3 regions of the Lonepinella sp. BR2474 genome follow, and region 3 is predicted to be linked to each of the others. Evidence: riboswitches for the same ligand, from Rfam matches in the RefSeq annotation. Region 3 holds a riboswitch; each other region holds the start of a gene.

Region 1 (4,291 bases), on a different contig from region 3:
TTCAAAATAAAATTCATAGTTCATTATAACAATATTATGCCATGTGTTGAACCAGTGGCATCAATTCATTATTATGAAATAAAGTTGGCGTGAGCCAATGTGGTGTATTATGTTGCAACGTATATTCCTGTATTTTTCTGACTAACTCATTGTGTACGGCGTGATATTCCGTTAGTGCATCAGGGGGTAAGCGGCGTGTAGCAAGCAGATCATACACATAGTTGACGCTATGTTGTGCGGTATTACAGCCCGTTAATCGGTCATTTGCATCAAATAATGCTTGTGTTATGCATCTATCATTGCCATGGCCTCTTTCTATCCAAATATGAGCAAGTGCCATCGCCAACGATCGTTTTAACATCAAACAGTTCACATCAATTAAAAAATAGTCGTCATTATTAAAGACATAGGTAAACGTAGAATACTCAATGTGGGCCAATGGCACTTCTGCTCGCCAGAAACCCAACGCATTAATATCATCATTGCAAATAAATTCCCCTGAGTGATCGTAAAGTTTTCGTAAACTATAAGCATAATCAAGAGAATATTTTTCAAAAAAATACAGCGCACTTGTAATATGATTTGTATCATACCAATTATCATCATCCAAATAACAGACAATGTCTTCTTTTACCAAAAAGGGGGCAATGGCATTGATATAACTGTTATAGAATCCATTTGCTCCCGTATTCATCGGCAAGTAAGTAAAAATGACATCAGGATATTTTTCTTCAAGTGGTTTTACTTTATCCCAAAACTGTTTTCCATCCACAAACACATAATGTTGGCACGGATAAGTTTGATTTTGCACAGAAAGAATAGCACGCTCCAATTCAGGACGGCCAATAGTTGAAGTGACGACAGCAAAGGTTAAACTGCTATTGATTGATTGATTGATTGATTGATTGATTGATTGCCATTCATTACTCGTCAGCTCATAAAATACAAGAATTTCCACTGATTATATAATAAAAAAAGTGGAGATCCTAAAATCTCCGCTTTAAATGCAGGTGGGCTAGCAAAAGTGCGGTGTTTTTTCTGTATTTTTTACGCCCCATTTTCTAACCCCATTTGCCAAAATGCCACTTCCATTCGGGTCGCTGTGGTGAAAATATGCTGAATATTGGCTAATTGTTTTGGGTTTAAATCTTGGCAAAGTGCGGTTAAAAAATCTTGATATTTTTCCACCGCAGTTTGAAAACTTTCATCGGCGTAAGCATCTATCCATTTTTGGTAAGGATTATTGGGCGCGCTATTTTGTTGTTTTAAACGTAAGCCAATTTCCGCATAACCAATAGCACAAGGGGCAATAGCCGCATAAAGTTCAGCAAGTCCACCCGTGATACCACAATCTAGTACATAACGAGTATAGGCCACGCAAGCGGGATCTTCAGAAAGATTCTGTAAGTCTTGTTCAGCAATTCCCCATTCTTGACAGAAATCGATATGTAATTGAATTTCTTCTAATAAAACCGTAATGGCCTGATGAATTTCTCGCATTTGCTCAAAATTTTCCGCTTTAAATATCGCTAAGGCTAAGGCACGATTGTAGTGGAAAAGGTATAAATAATCTTGCTTTAAATAATATTGAAAACGGCTGACTGGTAGCGTGCCTTGCCCGAGCTGTTGCACAAAATCATGTTCAACATAATCATGCCAGTGAGGTTGAGCTTGTTGGATAAGGGTTTGAATAAAATGAGTTTTATAGATCATAATTTAGTTTCCTACGGCAGTATTAGCTGTTTCAGGTTCAACGGGTATCTTCTCAGCTCTTGATGAAAAAGCACCCCGACTAGGGTTTTGAGTGTAACAAAAAATAATCAACAAAAAAAGCCCTGTATTTTTACAGGGCTTTTCATTCAACGAAATCTTACGCTAATTCAGCACGCAATTTTTTCGTCACGTTCATCATCACTTCTAATTGCGCGATAGTTTCTGGCCAGCCACGGGTTTTTAAACCGCAGTCTGGGTTAACCCATAAACGTTCTTTTGGCACTACGTTTAATGCTTTGCGTAACAAGTGTTCCACTTCTGCCTCTGTTGGCACACGTGGGCTGTGAATATCGTATACACCTGGACCAATGTCGTTTGGATAGTGGAAATCGCCAAAGGCGGTTAATAATTCCATATCAGAGCGTGAGGTTTCAATGGTGATTACGTCAGCATCTAAGCCTGCAATGGCAGGTAAGATGTCGTTAAATTCAGAGTAACACATGTGAGTGTGGATTTGCGTATCGTCTGCCACGCCCATGTAGCTCAAGCGGAACGCCTCGCCTGCCCATTGTAAATAGGCATCCCAGTCCGCACGTTTAAGTGGCAAGCCCTCACGAATGGCAGGTTCGTCGATTTGAATCACTTTGATGCCTGCTTTTTCTAAGTCTAATACTTCGTCAGACAAGGCCACACCGATTTGTTTACATACGGTTGAACGTGGAATATCGTTACGCACGAATGACCATTGCAGAATAGTAACAGGACCAGTCAACATCCCTTTCATCACTTTTTGGGTCAGGCTTTGCGCATATTGTGACCAACGTACGGTCATTGGCTCTGGACGGGTGACATCACCGAAAATCACAGGTGGTTTCACACAACGTGAACCGTAGCTTTGCACCCAACCGAATTTAGTGAATGCAAAACCGTCTAATAATTCGCCAAAGTATTCCACCATGTCGTTACGTTCTGCCTCACCGTGCACCAACACATCTAAGTCTAATTCTTCTTGTTTACGCACCACATATTCGATTTCTTTTTTCATTGCTGTTTCATAATCGGCTAACGATAATTCGCCTTTTTTGAAACTGGCACGTGCGTGACGGATTTCGCTGGTTTGTGGGAATGAACCGATGTTGGTGGTCGGCAATAAGGGTAAATTTAACCACGCATTTTGTTTAGCAATACGCTCTGCGAATGGCGATTTACGTTGATCCGCATTGGCTGGAAGATTGGCTAAACGTGCTGCCACTTCCGCTTTGTGGATCACTTTGCTGTTCGCACGAGCATCAGCCGCCGCTTGGCTGGCGCCTAATTGGGCTTGCACTGACGCACGGCCATTGTTTAACGCTTGTTTTAATACGTTTAATTCTTCCACTTTTTGTAAGGTGAACGCTAACCAAGAATAAAGATCAGGGTTGTTCGCTTGTAATTGGGTTTCTACGCTCAAATCATAAGGCGTGTGCAATAATGAACAGCTTGGGGCAATCCATAAACGATCCGCTAATTTTGCTTTTAATGGTTCTAACACATCAAGCACGCTGTTTAAATTCGCACGCCAAATGTTACGACCGTCAATTACGCCCGCAGAAAGCACTTTGTTATAATCGGTGAAAGCGGCTAATTGTTCTGGTGCACGTACTAAATCCAGGTGTAAACCTGCCACTGGCAAGGCTTTCAATAATGGCGCATGTTCTGCCACAGAACCGAAGTAAGTGGCTAATAAAATTTTCGCTTTAACTTGGCTTAATTCCGCATACACAGATTGGAATGCGTTGATCCATGCTTGTGGTAAATCTAAGGCTAATGCTGGTTCATCAATTTGAATCCATTCGGCGCCCTCGTTGGCAAGTGCGGTTAAAATTTGTTGATAAACTGGCACTAAATCTTTCAATAAATCAAAGCGATTAAAGGTTTCGCCTTTTTCTTTCCCTAACCAAAGGAATGTTAATGGGCCAACAATCACAGGTTTGGCTTTATGTCCTTTCGCCACTGCCTCACGATACTGATTCACATAATGAGCGGGGTTAGCTTTAAATTGGGTGTTTTTGGCAAATTCAGGTACTAAATAATGGTAGTTAGTATCAAACCATTTGGTCATTTCAATCGCAAATTGATCTTTGTTACCCCGTGCTAATTCAAAATATTGGCTTAAGGTTAAATTCTGGCTATCAAAGCCGAAACGTGCAGGAATGGCGCCAGTGGCCACTTGTAAATCTAAGATGTGATCGTAGAACGTGAAATCGCCAGTTGCCACGAAATCGGCATTGGCATCCGCTTGGTGTTGCCAATTTTTTTCACGCAAGGCTTTGGCTAAATCTAATAAATCTTGCTCGCTTAATTCTTTACGCCAGTAGCGTTCCTGTGCAAATTTAAGTTCACGTTTTGCACCAACACGAGGGAATCCTAATACATGAAATGTGGTCATATCTTGCTCCTATTATAATGGGAATAATAAATTTCTATTTAGACGGCTAAACGTCCGCTTGATTGAGATAATGCCGAATTCTAGTTTATTAAGCAAACTCATAATTTTCATTTTTTGTATGAATAATTTTAATAATTGAATATTGGATAA
Region 2 (4,291 bases), on a different contig from region 3:
TTAAACGCATTTTTGGTACCGAAGTTAACAAAGACTTACTGATGGATTTTCTCAATGAATTATTTCAAGGTAAGAAAATCATCAAAGACTTGGTTTACAACAAAAATGAACACGTAGGCGACACCGCAGAACAAGGCAATGTTATCTTTGATCTCACTTGCACAACAGATGATGATTCTCAATTTATTATTGAAGTGCAACGGAGCAAGCAAACGTATTTTAAAGAACGCACTATTTACTATGGTAGCAAACTGATCAGCGATCAAGCGCCACAAGGGGGAATCAGCGGTTGGAATTATGCGATTTCTGAAGTTTATGTGATCGCCCTGATGGACGGTTTTCATTTTTCCGATACTGATGAATATTTACACGATATTTGCCTATTCAACAAAAAGACAGGCGAAATTTTTTATGATAAACTTGGGTTCATCTATATTGAATTACTGAATTTTCACAAAGCTGAATATGCGTTGGAAAGCGATTTGGACAAGTGGTTATACGTATTGAAAAATATGGCGAACTTAAAAAAATTGCCTGCTTTCTTAAAAAAACCGGTTTTCCAAAAATTGTTTAAAATCGCCGAATACACCAATTTAAGCAAGGGAGAAAAAGAAATGTATGATGTGAGCTTAAAACGTAAATGGGATGAATTTTCTGCGTTAGAATATGCCACAGAGCAAGGGATTTTGCAGGGGATACAGCAAGGTATGCAACAAGGAGAGCTAAACGGGTTACGGAAGAGTGCTAAGAATATGCTTTCTCTAGGATTGGATTTAGAGATTATTTCTAAAGCGGTCGGCTTGCCTGTTGATGAAATCAAGAAATTGGGACATTGATTAGAATTTAATCATAGAGGTGTAAAAACTTTCCCCTCTCCCAAAGGGGGGACTTTTAATAGGAACTTTTATTATGCGTAAAACAATCAAATATTTTCTCTTTTTGGTGGTGATTTTATTCCACGCAGTATTATTTTCGGGTATCCATTTTATTTTCCCCCATTACGACACGACCTATATTACCGGCGTAGAAGTCAAACGAGTGGATAAAGACGGCCCGATTACCAAAGCCAATCCAGCAGATGGTCCAACTCGTGATGTGTATTATATTTATACCCAAAAAGCGGGAGAAGAAAAACCCATGGTGTATCGCAATGAAGATACCCGTTGGGGTTTTCCGTTCTATTTCAAATTTGGATCAGCGGATTTACAAGCCAAAGCGTCGAATTTTGCTGGCAACAAGCAAATGGTGGAAGTGAAATACTATGGCTGGCGTTTAGTGATTTTTGATGAATACCGCAATATGGTGTCCATGAAAGAAGCAACAGACACGAGTCCAAGTATGCCGATTTTAAGCTATATTTTCTATTTCTTAGGCTTGATTACTTTGTTCTTCTCCATTCAATTTATCCGTGGTTGGTTTGATAGCGAATAAGTCTATGGGATTAAGTTTCATTGTCGCCACCACCCTAAATGGGGTGATTGGCAAAGATAACCAAATGCCGTGGCACTTGCCTGCGGATTTGGCGTGGTTTCGCCAAAATACCCAAGGAAGAACGGTCATTATGGGGCGGAAAACCTTTGAAAGTATCGGCCGTCCCTTGCCGAAACGCACCAATATCGTGCTTTCACGCCAGCCATTTGAGGCGGAGGGCGTTATTTGGCAAAACAGCCTAGAAACTGCGGTGCAATTTGCTCGAGATTTAAACCCTGACCAAGAGATGATGTTGATCGGTGGCGGGCAATTATTTCAGCAATATTTTCCCCAAGCAGACAAACTTTATCTTACGCAAATTCAAACCGAACTGGATGGTGATACCTTTTTCCCTGCGATTAACTGGGACGAGTGGCATATTGAAGTGGAACAATTTCGGGAAAAAGATGAACAGAATGCCTATGATCTGCGGTTTTTGGTATTAACCAGAAAATAGTCAATTTATGCTTGTTTTAAACTCAAAACCATTCTAAACTAAACCCATAGTCGGGGTGCTACTATGACGACATAGCGACGACATAGCGGCTGAGAAAATACCCGTAAAACCTGATACAGCTAATACTGGCGTAGGGAACTATCTTCATTTTATCCGCCCATTATGCTGCATCTTTTCTTTTCACGGATAGGTAAAGGAAATTCTATGCAATTCAAGTATTTAAATCTTGTTCGAGAACGTAATCCACTGGTACATTGTATGACCAATATTGTGGTCACCAACTTTTCTGCCAATGGATTACTGGCGCTCGGTGCCTCCCCTTTTATGTCGACCATGTCGGAGGAGGCGGCAGAAATTCAACAATTTTCCAACGCACTTTTGCTCAATATTGGCACCATTCATGATTTTGATGTGGAGGCCATGATTATCGCTGGGCAAGCCGCCAATCAACACGGCGTACCTGTGGTGTTAGATCCAGTGGGTGCAGGTGCAACAGCCTATCGCCGTGCCACGGTGCGGAAGATTTTAGAGCAGGTTAAGATTTCTGCGATTCGTGGTAACGTGAGCGAAGTAGCGTTTTTGGCGGATGTAGCTTGGCAAACAAAAGGCGTGGACGCAGTCGAGGGGCAAGGTGATATTGCCGACATTGCTAGAGTCGCCGCTCAAAAATACCAATGTTGTGTGGCGATCAGCGGTGAAATTGACTATATCAGCGATGGCAAACGGGTTGCCAAAATTGCCAACGGCACGCCACTATTTCCTAAAGTCACGGGGTCAGGTTGCCTACTCGGTGCCGTGGTTGGGGCATTTCTCGGTGTGGCGGAAAAAGACGATGAATTTAACGCTTGCGTTGAGGCTTGCACCGCCTATGCCGTAGCTGGCGAACTCGCCGCCCAAGGATTACACAATCAATTAGGCGATTTTGCCGTACAATTTATCAATCAATTAGCCGATTTAACCCCTGAAAAAATTAACCAATTAGCGAGGATTGATCATGTCTAACGTAGTAGCACAAGCCTTAACCATCGCAGGATCCGATAGCGGTGGCGGAGCAGGTATTCAAGCGGATTTAAAAACTTTTCAAATGCGAGGCGTATTTGGCACGGTGGCGATTACTGCAGTGACCGCCCAAAATACTTTAGGTGTCTTTGATATTGCCCCGATTCCCCTTGCCACCATTTCTGCGCAAATTAAAGCCGTGGCGGAAGATTTTGATATTCATGCAGTAAAAATTGGTATGCTTGGCAATGCGGAGATTATTCAATGCGTGGCGAAAAATCTGGAGCAATATCAGTTTCCTCAAATTGTGTTAGATCCGGTGATGATCGCCAAAGGTGGAGCATCTTTATTGCAACAAGATGCCGTGACCGCCTTAAAACAGTTTATTTTGCCAAAAGCCACGGTGATTACGCCGAATTTGCCTGAAGCGGAAGCCTTAACGGGCATTAAAGTGGTGGACGATGCCAGTGCGGAACGTGCCGCTCGCTTATTACAACAATGGGGCGTGGAAACCGTAGTGATTAAAGGCGGACACAGTGGCAATTCACAAAGTGCGGTCTGTTTGGACTGGGTTTTCACCCCGACCGAACAATTCCGCCTACAAGCCGAACGTTTCCCGACCGCCCAAACCCACGGCACCGGTTGTACGTTCTCCGCTTGTATTACCGCCGAACTCGCCAAAGGCAACAGCGTTGAACAAGCCATTCGCACTGCCAAAGCCTATATCACGGCGGCGATTAGTCACCCGTTAAATCTCGGTCATGGACACGGACCGACTAACCATTGGGCGTATCAAGATGAACAATAAGCAACAAATTCAACAAATGTTGTCGGTGTATTTTATTGCGGGTACGCAAGATTGCCTACACTTGTCGGGTGATCCCGCTCAAAATCTACTGGAGATATTAAAACAAGCCTTGCAAGCGGGCATTACCTGTTTCCAATTTCGGGATAAAGGTAAACATTCGTTAGCACATCTGCCAGAACAACAAAAACAGCTCGCCAGACAATGCTTAGCGTTATGTCGCCAATATCAAGTGCCATTTATCGTTAATGATAATGTCGCATTAGCCGTGGATATTGGGGCAAATGGCGTACACGTCGGGCAATCGGATATGGCAATTCAGCAAGTGTTAGAAAAAACGCAACACAAACTGATCGTTGGCTTATCCACCAATAACTTAGATCAGGTTTTAGCCGCTCAACAACAAGGGGAGATTGATTATATTGGTGTGGGCCCGATTTTCCCCACTGGCTCAAAAGCCGATCATTCCGCTGTGTTAGGTGTAGAATTTGTAGAAAAATTAAAGGATTACGCATTAAGTAAGCCTTTTGTGGTGATTGGTGGCATAAATCAGTATAATG
Region 3 (4,291 bases):
GGGAGAATTAACAATACAAACCCAAGCAGACTTTTTAGCCGTAGAAACCCCTGTCGCTCTAGTCTATAACGGCATTTCTCACACCGTGATGATGTGTACGCCGAGCGATCTGGAGGATTTTGCTTATGGGTTTTCTTTAACCGAGGGGATTATTGACAAGCCGGCGGATATTTATGGCGTGGACAGAGTGGAAAGTTGCCAAGGTATTGAGGTGCATATTGAATTGGCGAGCCGTTGTTTTATGCGTTTGAAAGAACACCGCCGTACCTTGACAGGCAGAACAGGCTGCGGTATTTGCGGTTCAGAACAATTAAGCCAAGTGAGCAAAAAATTGGCAAAATTACACCGCACGTTGACCTTTGATATTCACCGATTAGACGACTGTTTAACGCAAATTCAACAGGCGCAAATGTTAGGCAAACAAACGGGGTCAACCCATGCGGCGGCGTTTTTCGATCCGCAAGGCAAGTTGTTGGCGATTCGGGAGGATGTGGGGCGACATGTGGCATTGGATAAATTGTTAGGTTGGCACGCCAAAACTGGCAAACCCCAAGGCTTGGTGTTAGTGACCAGTCGGGCCAGTTATGAAATGGTGCAAAAAACCGTGACTTGCGGTATTGAAATGCTGGTGGCGATTTCGGCTAGCACCGATCTTGCGGTAAACATGGCGCAAGATTGCGATCTCACCCTGATCGGTTTTGCACGAACAGGGCGAGCCACGATTTATCACGGCGAAGTGCGGTTAAAATACGATTAATTTTTTGGCGTATCCGATTGGGTTTTGGTGACTTCGAACCATTTTTCTAACAGGCGTTTACTTTCTTTATCCGAACCAAAACGAATAAAATCAATATCAATGAGTTTTAATTTTGTCGGATCGCTTGCTTTGGGTGACGGTTGAGCGTGAATATTGGTGGGGATTTGATAAGAATCACCTTGTCGCCATGGAATTTCCTGAGCCTCTGGACTCATCACCCAATCAATAAATAATTTGGCGTTATCAGGATTTCTGGCCCCTTTAATGATACTCGCCGCCCCCAACGTATAACCTGCCCCCTCGCACGGTAAAATCCCTTTTACAGGGGCGCCTTTGTCTTTTTCTCTCACATAACTGTGCATAAAGCTAATGTCTACGGCGACTTCGCCCGTGGAGAGGCGATTGGTGGCTAAACCGCTTTTGGTATATTGTGTCACGTTACGGTGCAGTTTTTGGAAATAATCAAAGGCTTTTTCTTCGCCCCAAAGTTGCACTAAGGTACTTAAAAAGGAATAGCCCGTGCCAGACACCCGAGGATCGGGATATTGCACCTGATCGTGAAAAGCGGGATCGAGCAAATCGGCAAAGCATTTGGGTGCTTGAATGCCTAATTTAGCCAGTTTTTCCGTGTTTACCCCGATCGCTAATTCCATTAAATAGACAATGGAAATATGATGATTTAGTTTGGTCATCAGCGGTTGAAATTGAGGCATCACATCCGCTTGTAAAGGGGAACGATAGGGTTCGAGCAAACCTTGATCGGCTGCTTGCAAATGTGGCTCTAGTGTACCGCCATACCACACGTCGGCTTGTGGATTTTTCTTTTCTGCTTTGATTTTGCCTAGCACAATTCCCGTGCTATCACGGATAAATTTAGCGTCCACATTGTACTTTTTAGCAAAGGCTTGGGTCACTTTTTCGCAAGTGGTATTTTGCACACTGCAATATACCGTGAGTTTGCCCTCTGCATAAGCATGAGAAAGGGGGTTCATTGCCACTAAAGCAGTACAAAGTGCGGTGTATTTTAGACTGGTTTTGATAGGGTTTTGCATTAACTTATCCTTAATGTTGATGATTAAAATAAGCTAACAGGAATTTGGCTAAGAATGGGACAAAAAGATGATTGATGTTCCGTCCGTTAGTTTCCTACGTCAGCATTAACTGTATCAGGTTCACGGGTATTTTCTCAGCGACTCATTAAAAAAGGGTCGCACCCCGACTAACTACGAGCCTTACTATATGATCGAATTTTGTTGTTGTAAAGCATAAAATTTTAATTGTTTTCCGTGAAAAAACTCGCTATACTGCACTGTAAATAAAAACAGATAAAAGTGATCGTTATGGCAGATATTTCAGAATTACTGGATGGATTAAATGATAAACAACGTGAGGCAGTTTCCGCCCCGTTGGGGAATTATCTTGTGTTAGCGGGGGCGGGTAGTGGTAAAACCCGTGTGTTAACGCACCGTGTGGCTTGGTTGGTTGCGGTAGAAAATATTACCGAGGGGAGCATTATGGCGGTGACCTTTACCAACAAAGCCGCTGCCGAAATGCGTCAGCGAATCCAATCTACTTTGGCGCAATATTCGCAACGTAATCTATTTTCCATGTGGGTGGGGACGTTTCATAGCATTGCCCACCGTTTATTGCGTTCCCATTATGCCGACGCCAAATTGCCACAGGATTTCCAAATTTTAGACAGTGAAGATCAACTGCGCTTGGTTAAACGGCTGTTGAAATTACACGGCTATGACGAGAAAAATTTCCCGCCGAAACAGGCCTGTTGGTTTATTAATAAGCAAAAAGACGAGGGATTACGCCCCCATCAAATTGAAGTCAGCCACAACCGAGAAACGCAAGAATGGGTGCGGATTTATCAGATCTATCAAGAAACCTGTGATCGTTCTGGTTTGGTGGATTTTGCTGAAATTTTGTTGCGAGCCTATGAATTATTTGCGCATAATCCGTTGATTTTACAAAGTTATCAACGCCGTTTTAGTCAAATTTTGGTGGATGAATTTCAGGACACTAATACGATTCAATATGCGTGGATCAAATTACTCGCAGGCAAAACGGGTCAGGTGATGATTGTGGGGGATGATGATCAATCTATTTACGGTTGGCGTGGGGCGCAAATTGAGAATATTCAACGTTTTTTACGTGATTTTCATCAAGCACAAACCATTCGGTTAGAACAAAATTACCGTTCAACGGGCAATATTTTACAATCGGCGAACCAATTAATTACCAACAATAGCAATCGGTTAGGCAAGAACCTGTGGACCAGTGGTGAGCAAGGGGAACCCGTCGGGATCTATGCGGCATTTAATGAATTAGATGAGGCCTTGTTTGTGTCGGCGCAAGTGAAAATCTGGCTAGAAGATGGCGGACAATTACATGATTGCGCCGTGTTATATCGCAGCAACAGCCAGTCTCGGGTGTTGGAGGAGGCCTTTATTCGAGCGGATATTCCTTATCGTATTTATGGCGGTATGCGATTCTTCGAGCGGCAAGAAATTAAAGATGCCTTGGCGTATTTACGCTTAGTGAATAATCCACATGATGATGCAGCCTTTGAACGTGTGATTAACACGCCAACCCGTGGCATTGGTGAGCGCACCTTGGAAACCTTGCGTGAACTTACTCGTGAACGTCAAATTACCCTGTGGCAAGCGACCCAAGTGGCGATCACCGATAACAAATTGGCAGGACGAGCGGCCACGGCGTTGTTGCGTTTTGTGGAATTAATTAACGCCTTGGCATTAGATACCAGCCAAATGCCTTTATTTGAGCAAACAGATTTTGTGATTAAGCAATCTGGTTTGTATAAAATGTACCAAGAAGAAAAAGGCGATAAAGGCGAAGTGCGGATCGAAAACTTGGAAGAATTGGTGTCCGCCACCCGTGAATTTATTAAGCCTGCGGAGGCGGAGGACATGACCGATCTCACCGCCTTTTTAACCCATGCCTCCTTAGAGGCCGGTGAGGAGCAAGCCAGTCCACACCAATCTTGCGTACAAATGATGACCTTGCATTCCGCCAAAGGCTTGGAATTTCCACGGGTATTTATGGTGGGCGTTGAGGAGGGGATTTTCCCAAGTAAACAATCCTTATTTGATTTAGAACGATTGGAAGAAGAACGCCGTTTGGCCTATGTAGGAATTACCCGAGCCAAGCAAAAATTGACGATTTGCTATGCGGAAAGTCGCCGTTTATATAATACTCAAGAACAACATCTTCCCTCTCGTTTTATTAATGAACTGCCAGAAGCCTGTTTACAAACCATTCGTTTACGTGGCACGGTGACGAGAGCCTATAATCAGCAAAAAGTGGACGATCACGCCACGCAAAGTGCGGTGCAAAATAACCGTCTTTTTGCACCACATGGCAGCGGTTGGCAAAAAGGGCAGAAAGTGCGTCACGCCAAATTTGGTCAAGGCACCATTATTAATATTGAGGGTGAGGACAACAATACCAGGTTACAAATTGCTTTCCAAGGGCAAGGAATTAAATGGCTGATTGCGCATTTGGCGA

The links. A riboswitch is a leader RNA that binds a small molecule or an ion and turns the genes downstream of it on or off. The one in region 3 is predicted to bind thiamine pyrophosphate.
Region 1: another riboswitch for thiamine pyrophosphate. It lies ahead of tenA (thiaminase II); the one in region 3 lies ahead of ACTG7Q_RS06240 (ABC transporter substrate-binding protein).
Region 2: another riboswitch for thiamine pyrophosphate. It lies ahead of thiM (hydroxyethylthiazole kinase); the one in region 3 lies ahead of ACTG7Q_RS06240 (ABC transporter substrate-binding protein).

The regions. Positions count from the first base shown of each region.
Region 1 is NZ_JBPDVH010000001.1:14,477-18,767, reverse strand. Features, by position in the region: gene ACTG7Q_RS00080 (glycosyltransferase) at 35-958, opposite strand; gene tenA (thiaminase II) at 1,048-1,713, opposite strand; TPP riboswitch at 1,705-1,801, opposite strand; gene metE (5-methyltetrahydropteroyltriglutamate--homocysteine S-methyltransferase) at 1,871-4,141, opposite strand.
Region 2 is NZ_JBPDVH010000001.1:77,343-81,633, reverse strand. Features, by position in the region: gene ACTG7Q_RS00420 (Rpn family recombination-promoting nuclease/putative transposase) at 1-836, shown strand, start outside; gene ACTG7Q_RS00415 (DUF1523 family protein) at 910-1,431, shown strand; gene folA (type 3 dihydrofolate reductase) at 1,436-1,927, shown strand; TPP riboswitch at 1,969-2,081, shown strand; gene thiM (hydroxyethylthiazole kinase) at 2,132-2,929, shown strand; gene thiD (bifunctional hydroxymethylpyrimidine kinase/phosphomethylpyrimidine kinase) at 2,922-3,734, shown strand; gene thiE (thiamine phosphate synthase) at 3,724-4,291, shown strand, end outside.
Region 3 is NZ_JBPDVH010000004.1:24,047-28,337, reverse strand. Features, by position in the region: gene fdhD (formate dehydrogenase accessory sulfurtransferase FdhD) at 1-757, shown strand, start outside; gene ACTG7Q_RS06240 (ABC transporter substrate-binding protein) at 754-1,809, opposite strand; TPP riboswitch at 1,884-1,985, opposite strand; gene uvrD (DNA helicase II) at 2,098-4,291, shown strand, end outside.